2 linked regions of the Nordella sp. HKS 07 genome follow. The main gene of each other region encodes a partner of the protein of the gene in region 2 in a complex. Links are inferred from orthologs where the notes say so. Each region holds a gene or a part of one and is shown on either strand. Other genes may lie near its edges.

What was found.
Region 1: the proteins of accB (region 2) and accD are in contact, whole or in part, in a solved structure (PDB 8UXZ), measured with the Escherichia coli proteins. The link is inferred for Nordella sp. HKS 07 from one-to-one orthologs.

What each region holds. Positions count from the first base shown.
Region 1 is NZ_CP049258.1:2,916,669-2,923,644, forward strand. The notes cover bases 1-2,929. They hold accD (acetyl-CoA carboxylase, carboxyltransferase subunit beta), read right to left. Parts: upstream 1,954-2,929; coding sequence 1,048-1,953; downstream 1-1,047. Other genes in these bases: G5V57_RS13755 (folylpolyglutamate synthase/dihydrofolate synthase family protein), read right to left, coding at 1-1,043; trpA (tryptophan synthase subunit alpha), read right to left, coding at 2,231-2,929. In the rest of the region: more of trpA, read right to left, coding at 2,930-3,049; trpB (tryptophan synthase subunit beta), read right to left, coding at 3,046-4,263; G5V57_RS13775 (phosphoribosylanthranilate isomerase), read right to left, coding at 4,328-4,978; pyrF (orotidine-5'-phosphate decarboxylase), read right to left, coding at 4,968-5,678; G5V57_RS13785 (FadR/GntR family transcriptional regulator), read right to left, coding at 5,986-6,669; G5V57_RS13790 (ABC transporter substrate-binding protein), read left to right, coding at 6,867-6,976.
Region 2 is NZ_CP049258.1:5,367,706-5,374,549, forward strand. What follows is about bases 1,213-4,009. They hold accB (acetyl-CoA carboxylase biotin carboxyl carrier protein), read right to left. Parts: upstream 2,965-4,009; coding sequence 2,461-2,964; downstream 1,213-2,460. Other genes in these bases: accC (acetyl-CoA carboxylase biotin carboxylase subunit), read right to left, coding at 1,213-2,452; aroQ (type II 3-dehydroquinate dehydratase), read right to left, coding at 2,973-3,419; G5V57_RS25230 (DsbA family protein), read right to left, coding at 3,538-4,009. In the rest of the region: G5V57_RS25205 (amidase), read left to right, coding at 1-351; aat (leucyl/phenylalanyl-tRNA--protein transferase), read right to left, coding at 456-1,103; more of accC, read right to left, coding at 1,109-1,212; more of G5V57_RS25230, read right to left, coding at 4,010-4,290; G5V57_RS34555 (hypothetical protein), read right to left, coding at 4,352-4,546; G5V57_RS25235 (M48 family metalloprotease), read right to left, coding at 4,464-5,729; G5V57_RS25240 (Rne/Rng family ribonuclease), read right to left, coding at 5,814-6,844. UniProt on the Escherichia coli protein: This protein is a component of the acetyl coenzyme A carboxylase complex; first, biotin carboxylase catalyzes the carboxylation of the carrier protein and then the transcarboxylase transfers the carboxyl group to form malonyl-CoA.

The sequences.
Region 1 (6,976 bases), 2.5 Mb from region 2 along the record:
TTGAGCATGCCCCAGATGAGCACGAGAGGGCGCGACACGCGCTCATTGAGCTCGCTGAAGGCGCGCGCCAGAGCGCGTCCGGCTGAAGGGTTGTGTCCGCCATCGAGCCAGAGCTCTGATTCCTTCGGGATCAGGGACCAGAGCTCGCCAGGCCCGAGCCTTTGCATGCGCGCCGGCCAGGAGGCCGTCTTCAATCCCTGCGCGATATGGCTTTCGCCGATACGCGCATCGTCAAGGCTGCGCAAGGCAGCGATGGCGGTGCCGGCATTGTCGATCTGATGGCGGCCCGGCAATTGCGGCAGCGGCAGATCGAGAAGCCCGCTCTCGTCCTGATAGACAAGCCGGCCATGCTGCTCATAGACCTGCCAGTCCTGATTGGCGATGAGGAGAGGCGCCCCGACTTGCGCGGCGCAGTATTCGATCTCGTCGCGCGCCTCGTCGGGCTGGGGAGCGATGACCGCTGCCACGTCGCGCTTCAAGATGCCGGCCTTCTCGCGCGCGATCTCGGTCAGGGTGTTGCCGAGAAATTGCTGATGGTCGTAGTCGATCGTGGTGATGATGCTGATCGCCGGCTTGGCGATCACATTGGTGGCGTCGAGCCTTCCGCCGAGGCCAACTTCCAGCACCAGATAGTCGGCCGGATGGCGCGCGAAAGCGAGAAAGGCCGCCGCCGTGGTGATCTCGAAGAAGGTGATCGGTTCGCCGCCATTCGCCGCTTCGCATTCCTCGAGCAGCGTATTGAGCGCTGATTCCGAGATGAGATCGCCGCCGCCCGTCTTGCCGAGCCTTATACGCTCGTGGAATTTGACCAGATGCGGCGAGGTGTAACAATGGACGGCAAGCCCCGCCGCTTCCATGGCCGAGCGCAGATAGGTGACGGTCGAGCCTTTGCCGTTGGTGCCGGCGACATGCAGCACCGGCGGCAGCTTCTCCTGCGGATCGCCGAGCCGCGCCAGGATCCGCCACATGCGCTCGAGGCTGAGATCGATGATCTTCGGGTGAAGCGAGAGCAGCCGCTTCAGGATGGCATCGCTGACGGCCATGGGATCAGCTGTCGGCCGGAACCAGCGCCGTCTCTTCGCTGCTGTTCTTGAGAATGGGCGGCGCCTTGGCGAGCAGGCGCACCACGCGGCTCACCGTCTCGCGCATCTGATGGCGATGGATCACCATGTCCACCATGCCGTGTTCCTCCAGATATTCGGCGCGCTGGAAGCCTTCCGGCAGCTTCTCGCGGATCGTCTGCTCGATCACTCGGGGACCCGCGAAGCCGATCAGCGCGCCCGGCTCGGCGATATGCACATCGCCCAGCATCGCATAGGAGGCGGTGACGCCGCCGGTCGTCGGATTGGTCAGCACCACCACATAGGGCAGCTTGGACTCGCGCAATTCGCGCACCGCGATGGTCGTGCGCGGCAACTGCATGAGCGAGAGGATGCCCTCCTGCATGCGCGCACCGCCGGAAGAGGCGAAGAGCACATAGGGCACTTTGCGATCGACCGCGGCGCGCATCGAGGTGATGAGGCCTTCGCCGGCCGTCATGCCGAGCGAGCCGCCCATGAAGGAGAAATCCTGGACGGTGATGACGAGGGAAAGCCCGTCGAGCGTGCCGACGCCGGCGAGGATCGCGTCCTCCGCCCCGGTCTTCTGCTTGGCTTCCTTGAGGCGGTCGGTATAGCGCCGTTCGTCGCGGAATTTGAGCGGATCGATCGCCGCCTGCGGCAGCGCGATCGTCTCATAGGTGCCACCGTCGAACATCGATTTGAGGCGCACATCGGGTGCCATGCGCATGTGATAGCCCGAGCCCGGAATGACGAACTGGTTGTGCTCGAGGTCGCGGTAGAACACCATCTGCCCGGTTTCCGGGCATTTGACCCACATATTCTCCGGCGTCTCGCGCTTCGAGCCGAGCAGGCCGCGGATCTTGGGACGGACGAAGTTCTTGATCCAGTTCATCGGTGGGTACTCGCTGCTACGCCCTCGCCCCGCGGGGCAGGGCGATCACACATCAATTTTTCCAGATTGGCGAGCCTTGTCCAATTTTCCCCCTCTCCCGCTTGCGGGAGAGGGTGCCCGACAGGGCGGGTGAGGGTGTTGGCTCCAATGTCGAATTCTCTGTCAGGCTCTGCGTCGCGTCGCAGAGACACCCTCATCCGGCGCTTCGCGCCACCTTCTCCCGCAAGCGGGAGAAGGGGAATGAGGGGGGACGCATCGCGATTGTCGAGCCGTGTAATCATGACCGCACGCCTTGGGCGATCTCGCTCACCAGCCGGTGCACGGCGGGCGCGGTATCGGCTGTCGCCTGGCCCGAGGGACCAAGGCTCGCTTTCACGGCATTGACGAGGGCCGAGCCCACCACGACGCCGTCGGCGCTCCTGGCGATGCTGCGCGCCTGTTCCGCCGTCCGGACACCGAAGCCGACGGCGATCGGCAGCTTGGTGTGGCCCTTGAGACGGGTGACATTCCGCTCGACGCTCTTGAGGTCGGGCGCCTTGGTGCCGGTGATGCCGAGCACCGAGACATAATAGACGAAGCCCGACGTGTTCCTGAGCACCGTGGGCGCCCGCTTGTCGTCGGTCGTCGGCGTGGCGAGGCGGATGAAATTGAGCCCGGCCTTGATCGCCGGCAGGCACAGTTCCTCGTCCTCCTCAGGCGGAAGGTCGACGATGATGAGCCCGTCGACGCCCGCCGCTTTCGCCTCCTTGAGGAAGCGCTCGACGCCATAGATGTAGATCGGATTGTAATAGCCCATGAGGACGACAGGCGTCGCGTCGTCGTCCTTGCGGAAGTCGCGCACCAGAGCGAGCGTCTTGACCAGCGTCTGGCCGGATTTGAGGGCACGCAGGCCCGCTTCCTGGATCGCCGGGCCGTCCGCCATCGGATCGGTGAAGGGCATGCCGAATTCGATGATGTCGGCGCCGGCCTTGGGCAGGCCCTTGATGATCGCGAGCGAGGTCGCGTAATCGGGATCGCCCGCCGTCAGAAAGGTGACAAGCGCGGCTCGGCCTTCCTTCTTGAGGTCGGCGAAACGTTGGTCGATGCGCGTCGTCACAATTTCACCCCGAGATGATCGGCGACTGTGAAGATGTCCTTGTCGCCGCGCCCTGACATGCAGATGACCATCAGATGGTCCTTGGGCTTGCTCGGCGCAAGCTTCATCGCATGAGCCAACGCATGCGAGGGCTCGAGCGCCGGAATGATGCCTTCGAGCCTGCAGCAGAGCTGGAACGCCTCGAGCGCCTCCTGGTCGGTCGCCGAGACATAGCTGACGCGCTTGGTGTCGTTGAGCCAGGCATGCTCGGGCCCGATGCCTGGATAATCGAGGCCGGCCGAGATCGAATGCGCCTCGGTGATCTGCCCGTCATCGTCCATGAGGATATAGGTGCGGTTGCCATGCAGCACGCCGGGCCGGCCGCCGGTGATCGAGGCGGCATGCTTGCCGCTGTGAACGCCGCTGCCCGCCGCTTCGACGCCGTAGATCTCGACGCTTGTATCGTCGAGGAAGGGATGGAACAGGCCCATGGCATTGGAGCCGCCGCCGATCGCGGCGATGAGCGAATCGGGCAGGCGGCCTTCGTGCCGCAGCATCTGCTTCTTCGTCTCATTGCCGATGACGCATTGGAAGTCGCGCACCATTTCGGGATAGGGATGCGGGCCCGCCACCGTGCCGATGCAGTAGAAGGTGTCCTCGACATTGGCGACCCAGTCGCGGAGCGCCTCGTTGAGCGCGTCCTTCAGCGTGCGCGAGCCCGAAAGGGCCGGCACCACTTCGGCGCCGAGAAGCTTCATGCGGAACACATTGGGCATCTGCCGCTCGATATCGACCTCGCCCATATAGACGATGCATTTGAGCCCGAAGCGGGCGCAGGCGGTCGCGGTGGCGACGCCATGCTGGCCGGCGCCGGTCTCCGCGATGATGCGGGTCTTGCCCATGCGGCGCGCCAGCAGGATCTGGCCCATCACATTGTTGATCTTATGCGCGCCGGTGTGGTTGAGCTCCTCGCGCTTGAAATAGATCTTGGCGCCGCCCAGATGCTCGGTCAGCCTTTCGGCGAAATAGAGCGGGCTCGGCCGGCCGACATAATGCTCGAGGAACCCATCGAGCTCGGCCTGGAAGGCGGGATCGGCCTTGGCCTCCTCATAGGCCTTCTCGAGGTCGAGAATGAGCGGCATGAGGGTCTCGGCGACAAAACGGCCGCCATAGATGCCGAACAGCCCCTTTTCATCGGGACCGGTGCGGTAGGAATTGGGCGCGATCTGGTTCATGGCGGCTTTCTATAGCATCAGGCCGAAAAACAGGAACCGCTTTTCGGACAATCTGAGGGGCTAATCAAGGCGCCGCCTTGGCCGCCGCGACGAATTCCCGAATGAGATTTATGTCTTTGATTCCAGGTGATTTTTCGACGCCTGACGAAACGTCGACAATGCCGGCACCGGTCGCCTCGATGGCTCTCGCGACATTGTCGGGATCGAGCCCCCCGGAGAGGATGAATGAGGAGGGCGCCCCTCCCGAACCGACGAGCGTCCAGTCGAAGGCGATGCCGTTGCCGCCGGGGAGGGCGCCCGCGAGTGTCTCCGGCGCCTTTGCGTCAAAGAGGATGAGGGCGGCCACCGATTCATAGGCCTTGGCCCGGACGACGTCTGCGTCCGTCCTGACTTTGATCGCCTTGATTACCGGTTTGCCGCTCAGGCGGCTGATCTCGGCGATGCGCGCGGGCGTCTCGGCACCGTGCGCCTGGAAGAAATCGGGCGCCACTTCGCCGGTTATCTCGTCGATGAGCGTGTCGTCGGCATCGACAATGAGCGCCACGATCTTCGCTTTGCCGCGCGCGATCCGGGCCAAAGCCTTTGCCGTGGCGACCGAGACATTGCGTGGGCTCTTTGGATAGAAAACGAAGCCGATCAGATCAGCGCCAGAGGCGAGCGCGGCCTCGACCGTCTCGGGCGTCGACAGGCCGCAGATCTTGACGTTAGTGGGCATGACTCGCCTCGAGGCTGCGGGCGATGTCGCGTGCCGCTGCCGCAGGATCGCTGGCCCCCGTGATCGGCCGGCCGATCACCAATATATCGGCCCCTTCATCGAGCGCTGCGCGTGGCGTCGCGACGCGCTTCTGGTCCTGGACCGCAGCATCGGCCGGGCGGATGCCGGGCACCACGGTGATGAAATCGGGCGCCGTCGCCGTCTTGACGGCGCGCACATCGGGGGCGCTGCATACGACGCCATCGAGCCCGCATTGGCGCGCCAGCACAGCCAGGGCCGCAGCATGCTCGCGCCCGGTAAGCTCGCGGGCGAAGCCCGCCTGATGGATATCGGCATCGGCAAGGCTGGTCAGGATGGTGACGCCGATCAACAAAGCGCGGCCGTCGACGGCGTCGGCGGCGGCACGCATCATGTCGGCGCCGCCCGTCGCATGGATATTGACGATCGCCGGCTTGGGATCGAGGCGCATCAGCGAGCGCAAGCCCGAGGCGACAGTGTTGGGAATGTCGTGCAGCTTGAGATCGAGGAAGATCGGCAGACCTTCCTTCGCCACCGTCTCATAGCCCTTCGGGCCATGGGCGTAGAAGAACTCCATGCCGAGCTTGGCATAGCCGGCATGCGGCTTGACGAGGCGGGCGAGCTCCTGGGCGCGCGCCACGTCCGGCGTGTCGAGGGCGACGCAGATGGGGTTCTTGATCATGGCGAAGGCCCCTTACCGCGAAATGGGACAGGGTGCAAATCACCCTCGCCCCGCGGGAGCGGGGAGAGGGAGGGACCCATTGCGCAGCAATGGGAGGGTGAGGGGCAACCGGTCTCTTTGGGCGACGATGGCGAACAAGCACGAACGCTACAGCGACGAAGAAGAGGTAACAGGGATGCCCCTCACCTTCCCAACGCTGGCGCGTTGGGCCCCTTCCTCTCCCCGCTCCGCGGGCGAGAGGATTTTACGCAGCCTTTGCGCTAAAAGAGCTTATGCTCCGCGCGATGAGCGCTGCTGGGGGCGTCCGCTACTCCGCCGCCTGGCGCAGGCGCAGCAGATTTATCTCGACGGAATGGAGATGCCGGTCCATGGCGGACGCGGCGGCATCGAGATCACGCTCGCCAATGGCGTCGACCAGGGCGTCGTGCTCGGCGAAACTGTGATGGTCGGCGGGCGGCCTCAGGCTGTTGCTGCGCAGCCGGCCCCAGACGACGGTGCGGCGGACCGCGTTCAGCGTGTCGAACAGGGCGACGAGAACGCTGTTATGCGTTGCTTCGGCGAGCAGCCGGTGCAGGCGGTTATCGCAATTCTCATATTGCCGCCATGTCGCGGCGAGGCGCGACGCCGTCAGGCACTGGCGCATCTCGGCGATGTCGGCGGACGTCGCATGAAGCGCCGCCTCGCGGGCGAGGATGGGCTCGAAAGCGCGCCGCGCCTGCATGACCTCGCGCGGATTGCTGCCGGCGGCGATGTCGGCGACGCTCTTGAATTCATCAACAGGGCGCGATCCGATGAAGGTGCCCTTACCGACATGGCGCCAGAGTTCCCCATTGCCCTCGAGCACGGCCAACGCCTTGCGCAACTCGCCGCGCGAGACACCCAGGAGGTCGCACAATTCGCGCTCCGGCGGCAGTTGCGCATTCGCCGGCAGATCGAGCTGGGCGAGATAGGCCCGAAGTTGTGTCAGCGCGCCGCCAACCTCATCGCTCATGTTCAAGGTGTCCCAAGCCCGTGGATATATTTGCCGGCAAGCGCATAGAGCCTCAACCTATGGACATCAATATCTATACCAATTTACATATCTTGCCAAACCAATCAAGAATTGGTTAGATGGTGAGGGGGGCCCAGACGCTGAAAGCGCAAGGAGGCTCCTTGAGATTGCTTGAGGAAGCACACGGGAGGACGTCAATGAATCCAGTTCCGAAATTCCTGTCCGGCCTCGCCGCGGCGGGGCTTATGCTCAGCCTGGCCACGGCCGCAGCGGCCGCGGAGAAGGTTCGCGTCGCGCTTGGCGATGT
Region 2 (6,844 bases):
CCGGAACGACGCCCGATCGGGCCGCCAACTTCTGCCGGGGTGAAGCTGACGGTTGTCGCCGAGACGCGGCCGCTCGACGCCGGTTTCGACGAGATTCTGGCGCGCGTCGAACTGCTGTCGGAGGGAGATCTCGATCTTGCCGGCGCATCGATCCAGATTCATGTGAATGGCGCGCCGGCGGACATCGTTGCCGAGGATCTCGCCTGGTCAGTGCGTCGGAAAGTGGCTGTTGCGGAACACCAAGCCAGCCACAGCGTCTGGCGTCCGCCCTATGGCTCGATCATCACAGCCGTGATTCGGCTTGCCGACGGTCGCTGCGCCGGCGCCTTTGCCGTTACCGGCGGAATTTAGAGCGCCGGACGCTCACATGGAATCGGTCCGGCGCTCTAACTCTTTGATTTGCGCATCGGATTATCCGAAAACCGCTTCGCGCTTTTCGGTCCGATGCTGTAGCTCTATTTTTCGCCGGCCAGCCGCAGGACGAGTTCGGGATCGCGATCGCCCTGGAATTTGAAGAATTCGGCATCCTGCTCGATGGCGCGCTCAAGCAGCTGGTGGTATTCGGCGCGACTGATGGAGCGGGCGCCCAGGCTTTCGAGATGCGGCGTCGTAAACTGGGCGTCGAGCAGGATGAAACCGCCGGCCCTGAGCCTCGCCACCAGATGGACGAGCGCCACCTTGCTGGCATCGGTCTCGCGCGAGTACATGCTCTCGCCGAAAAACGCGCCACCGATCCTGACCCCGTAGAGTCCGCCGACCAGCTGGTTGCGCTGCCAGCATTCGACCGAATGGCAGCAGCCCATCCTGTAGAGCTGGCCGTAGAGCGACTTGATGCGCTGGTTGATCCAGGTCGTCCTGCGGTCAGGCATCCTCTCGGCGCAAGCCGCCATCACGTCGGTGAAGGCCGTGTCGATGCGTATGTCGAAGCGGCGCTGGCGGATGCGCTTGCGCAGCGAATGCGAGATATGCAGGCCGTTGAGCGGGAATATTCCGCGCTCCTCCGGTTCCACCCAATAGAGTGCATTGTCCTCCGCACTCTCCGCCATCGGAAAAATCCCGGCGGCATAGGCCTTGAGCAGGATTTGCGGCGTGATGGTGGACATATATCTTACGGGTTGTTGATCAGGTACTTCTCAAGCCAGTGGATATCGTAATGACCATCAATGATATCAGGTTCGGCGACGAGTCGCTGGAATAAGGGGATGGTCGTCTCGACCCCTTCGATAACATACTCACTCAGAACCCGGCGCAGCCGCATCAGGCATTCGGTCCGCGACTTCCCGAACACGATGAGCTTACCAATCAGGCTGTCATAATATGGCGGGATGCGATAGCCGGCATAGAGGGCGGAATCGATGCGCACGCCGAGGCCCCCCGGCACATGCACATTCTCGACGCGCCCCGGCGAGGGCGCGAAGGTCTTGGGATTCTCCGCATTGATACGGCATTCGATGGCGTGGCCCGCAAAGGTGATATCGTCCTGCTCATATTTGAGCGGGGCTCCCGCGGCGATACGGATCTGTTCCTGCACGAGATCGAGGCCGGTGAGCATCTCCGTCACCGGATGCTCGACCTGGAGGCGGGTGTTCATCTCGATGAAATAGAATTCGCCATTCTCATATAGGAACTCGACAGTGCCGACGCCCTCGTAGCTGAGCTTCTGCATGGCCTTGGCCACGCGTCCGCCGATCGCCTCGCGCTGCGCCGCGTTGAGGGCGGGGGAATGAGCCTCCTCCCAAACCTTCTGGTGGCGCCGCTGCAGCGAGCAGTCGCGCTCGCCCAGATGCACCGCGCGGCCCTGACCGTCGCCCAACACCTGGATCTCGATATGGCGCGGCTTCTCGAGGTACTTCTCGAGATAAACATCGCCATTGCCGAAGGCGGCCTTGGCTTCCGTCTGCGCCGTCTGGATGGCGTTCTCGAGCTCGGTTTCGCTGCGCGCCACTTTCATGCCGCGCCCGCCGCCCCCGGCCGTCGCCTTGATCAGCACCGGATATCCGATATCCCGGGCGACGCGCCGGGCTTCGCCGATATCGCTGATGCCGCCTTCCGATCCCGGCACCACCGGGATGCCAAGCTCCTTGGCCGTTCGCTTGGCTTCGATCTTGTCGCCCATGGTTCGGATGTGAGCCGAGGAGGGGCCGATGAACTTGATATTGTGCTCTTCGAGGATCTCGGCGAAGCGCGCGTTCTCGGAAAGGAAGCCGTAGCCCGGATGGACGGCCTCGGCGCCGGTGATCTCGCAGGCCGCCACGATGGCGGGAATGTTCAGGTAGCTGTCGCGCGCCGGCGGCGGGCCTATGCAGACGCTTTCGTCGGCGAGCCTTACATGCATCGCCTCCTCGTCGGCCGTCGAATGCACGGCGACGGTATGGATACCAAGCTCGCGACAGGCGCGCATAACGCGAAGGGCGATCTCGCCGCGATTGGCAATGAGGATCTTGTCGAACATCGCTCGCTCTACTCGATCAACACAAGGGCTTCGCCATATTCGACCGGACTGCCGTTCTGGACGTAGATCTGGGTGATCTTGCCGGCCCGGGGCGCGGGAATCTGGTTCATCGTCTTCATGGCCTCGATGATGAGGAGTGTCTGGCCCGCTTTGACCTCGGTGCCGACCTCGACGAAATTCGGTGCCCCCGGCTGCGCGGCCCGGTAGACGGTGCCGACCATAGGCGACTTGACCGCGTCGGCCGGAATAACCGCTGCGGCGGGAGCCGCCGCGACGGCCGGTGCCGCCGCGACCGCTGCCACCGGTGCCGCATGGGCCGGGGCGGGGGCCGCCGCATAAACGGTTCCGCCGCGCGAGACCCGGACGCGCACGCCGCGCTGCTCCAGCTCGATCTCCGATAGCCCGGTCTCGTTGAGCAGGTCGGCGAGGTTGCGGATCAGCGCGAGCTCGCCCGTTTCGGCCCCCGGTTGGGGCTTGGACTTGACGGGCGGTGCTTTCTTCTTCGAGGGCATGGTGTGTCTTACCCCTTCTTGACTGTCAGGATTTTGTGGATTGCGTCGAGAGCGAGCTCATAGCCATGCCCGCCGAAGCCGCATAGCACGCCATCGGCGATCGGTGAAACATAGCTGTGATGCCGGAACGGCTCGCGCTTGTAGATATTGCTGAGATGGACCTCGATGAGCGGCAGCTGCGCGATGCGCAGCGCGTCATGGATGGCAACCGACGTGTGCGTATAGGCGCCGGCATTGAGGATGATGCCGCTCGCAGCGCTGCGCGCCTCCTGGATCCAGGAAACGATCTCGCCCTCGTGGTTGCTCTGGCGGCAGGAAATGTCCAGCCCGAGGGTCTTGGCCTTGCGCTGGCACCGTTCCTCAAGTCCGGCCAGCGTTTCATGGCCGTAAACGTCGGGTTCGCGCAACCCGAGCATGTTCAGGTTGGGCCCGTTAATGACAAGGACTGGTTTCATTACAGCGCTTATAGGCGGTCAGGCGTGCTTCGTGAAGGCTACAGCATCGGTTCGCCGGCCGTGAAAACGACCTGCGGGCGATCTGATGCGGAAATCAACGCGATAGCGCGCCCACCCCTCAGCAAAGCTTGCATCCGCCGTTGTCGCGGACTTGCTTGACCACCGAGGCGAGGGCTTCATAGCCGACCGCCCCCGGGATGACGGTTTCATCAATGATGAAGGCGGGGGTGCCCTGGATATTGAGGGTATCGGCCAGTTGCATATTGCGGGCGATGACCTGGTTGACCTCGTCGGCCGCCATGTCGGCCTTGAGCTTTTTCACATCGAGGCCGGTCGCCTTGGCGATCTGGTCAGCGACTGATTCGTCGATCCGACCCTCATGCGCCATCATCGCCATGTGATATTCCCAGTATTTCCCCTGCTTGCGCGAGGCGAGCGCGGCGCGCGCCGCATAGACCGAGCCCGGGCCGAGAATGGGGAATTCCTTCATCACCAGCTTGAGGTCCTTGTCGTTCTCGATCATCTTCATGACATCCGGGAACGCCCTTTTGCAGTATCCGCAATTATAGTCGAAGAACTCGACCACGGTGACCTTGCCATTGGGATTGCCGCCGATCAGATCGTCCTTGCTGCGGAAAATCTCCGGGGACATGGCTTTCAGCGAATCGGTACGGGCCGCGTTCTCGGCTTCCTGCTGCTTGCGCTCGAGCTCCTGCATGGCATCGCGCACCACTTCCGGATTCTCCATCAGATACTGACGGACTATGTCGCCGAGCTCCTTCTTCTGAACATCGTTGAACTCCGCCGCCTGGGCGGGGAGAACGAAAAGGGCGATCATAGCGATCAGGATGGCACGGATGGTCATAAGCATGAGAGTTCCTTAACGGGATAGGCAAGCGCGGCACAATGCGCTCATTCAGGGAGCCGGTCTACTAGTCGTCGCTCCGATTCACGAAGTTCAATATGTCGTTAGCGCGCAGCCAGTCGGGCGAGCCGCGCTTCAGGGTCGCCATGGCGATCTTGGCCTTCTCGGTGGCGAGTTCCTTATCGCCCCGGTAATAGGCGAATTCGGCGGTGGCGAGATCGGCGCGCGGAATGTCGCCCAATATGCCATAGGACATGGCCATGAACTGATAGAGGCTTGCCGTGTCGTCCTCTGTCTTGCGCGCAAGCTTGAGCTCGGTCAGGGCGGCTTGGGCATTTGGCTTGCTTTCGGTGCCGAGCAGGGCCTGCGCCAGCATGATGCGGATGAGCCCGCTGTTGGGCAGCATTTTCACGGCCTGGCGCAGGGGGGGCGATGGCCTCCGCCGGCTGGCCTCCTTCGAGCAGCGCCTGGCCCTTCAATTCATAGAAATAGGGATCGCTCGGCAAGTCGCGGATGAGCGTGTCGATCACTTTGACGGCGTTGCGCGTATCGCCGCTGCGGAACATCGCGATCGAGCGCGCATAGCGGGCAGGAAGGCTCGTATCAGATGTGGGATAGCGCTGGAAGACGATCTGCGCCGGCTGCAGGAAGCCGGTGAGCTTCGCCTGCATCAGCTTGTGCCGCAGCATGATCTCAGGCTTGTCCGGCGTGTTGAAGTATTTGCTCGCCTTCGCCGCTACTTCGAGATTGCGTATGCGGTCGAGCGGCATGGGATGCGACAGCACATAGGGATCGACATTCTGCAACGACGCCATTGCTTGGTTGGCGAGCTTCTGAAACAGGGTCAGCATGCCCTTGCCCGACTGACCCGTCGCGGTCAGGTACTTGATGGCCGCCTGGTCGGCCGAAGCTTCCATGGCGCGCGCGTAGCTCAACACCATGCGCTGGGCGAGGCCTTGCGAGCCCATCATGATGCCGCCGCCCGCTTGCGCCAACTCACCTTCGCCCGCCGCCGCGCCGCCGGCGACCGCCGCCACGCCGAGCAGCATGCCGATAATGACGGCCGTGCTCTTGCGGTCGATCTCGTTCTGCATGCGGGCGAGATGGCCGCCGGCGATATGGCCGGTCTCGTGGGCCAGAACGCCGATCACCTCATTGGGAGTCTTGGCCTGGGTCAGAAGCCCGGTATGAATGAATATGCGCTGGCCGCCGGCCACGAAGGCGTTAATGCGCGGGTCGTTGATGATGTAGACATGCACCGAGCCCGGATTCAGTCCCGCCGCCTGGAAAATCGGCTTGGTGTAGAGCCGCATCAGGCTCTCGATCTCAGCGTCGCGGATGAGAGAGGGGCCCTTCCGTTTACTTTGCGCGAATGCGGGCGGCGCCAGCGTCGCGACCGCGACGCTGATTGCACACAGGACAGCAATGATGCGGCGCGCAGCCATCGCTCCTCCGATTGAAGCGCAGTTCAAAGCATCTCTCGGCAGCAAATGAGGCGAGTTTGAGGCTTGCCTCACCTTGCCTGCGAGCTATCCCCGCTTGCTCCACCAGCCTGGCTTGGCCTGCGCCGGACGCTCCGAGACGGTGGGAGCGGGCGGCTGCCATTTCGGCGGCTGATAGGCCTCTACCGGAGCGGGCGCGGGCTCGGCCTTGGGTGTTTCGACCGGCTTCGACGCCGGGGGCGCCTCGAAACGGGGCTCATGGCGTTCCTCGCGCGGCGGAGCGGCGTCATGGCCGCCCGGCGCCTCGTGTCGGCTCTGCGCATGCTCGGCAGGAGCATCGCCATGGCCGTTGCGTTCGCCGCGGTCGCGGTTCCTCCGCCCACGGCCCCATCTGTCACGCCGGCCGCGATTGCGCTCGCCGCGGCCTTCCTGATCACCACGCCCCTCGCGCGTCTCCTGAATGCCCTGTTCGACGGTCTCGCTTTCGGGTGCCGGCTCATCGTCACCTGGCTCGAAAGACGCTTGTGGTTCGAGGCTCGGCTGGTCGCCCATGCCCGGAATCTCGTCGTGCTCGCCGCCATTGCCGTTGAAGGCCTGATCGCGCTCCTGGCCACGGCGTCCACCGCGGCGGCCACGCCGCCGACGCCGGCGGCGCGAACTGTCGCCGTTGCCGTTGTGATCGCCTTGTTCGGCGCGCTCGGCCTGGCTTTCGCTTTCTCTCTCTTCTTCTTCCTCAGCCTCGGGCATTGCCTCGGCTTCGGGTTCCTCTTCCCGCTCCTGGAAGGCAGTGTCGATCTTGACCGGCGGCGCAGCGGTCTTGCGCTGCGGAACGCTGCGCTCGCCGGCACGTTCGATCAGAACCTGCGAGCCCTTCACGTCGTCGCTCGGCACGATGAAGATCGAAATGCCATAGGTGGCTTCTAGATCGAGCAGATGGTTGCGCTTCTCGTTCAGCACATAAGCGGCCACGTCGCGGTGGCATTTGACAGTGAGATTCTCGGCCTTGCGGCCGATGAGATGTTCCTCGATGGCGCGCATGATCGAGAGCGCGCAGGAGGACACGGAGCGCACGATACCGCGGCCTTCGCAATGCGGGCAGGTGCGGGTCGAGCCTTCGA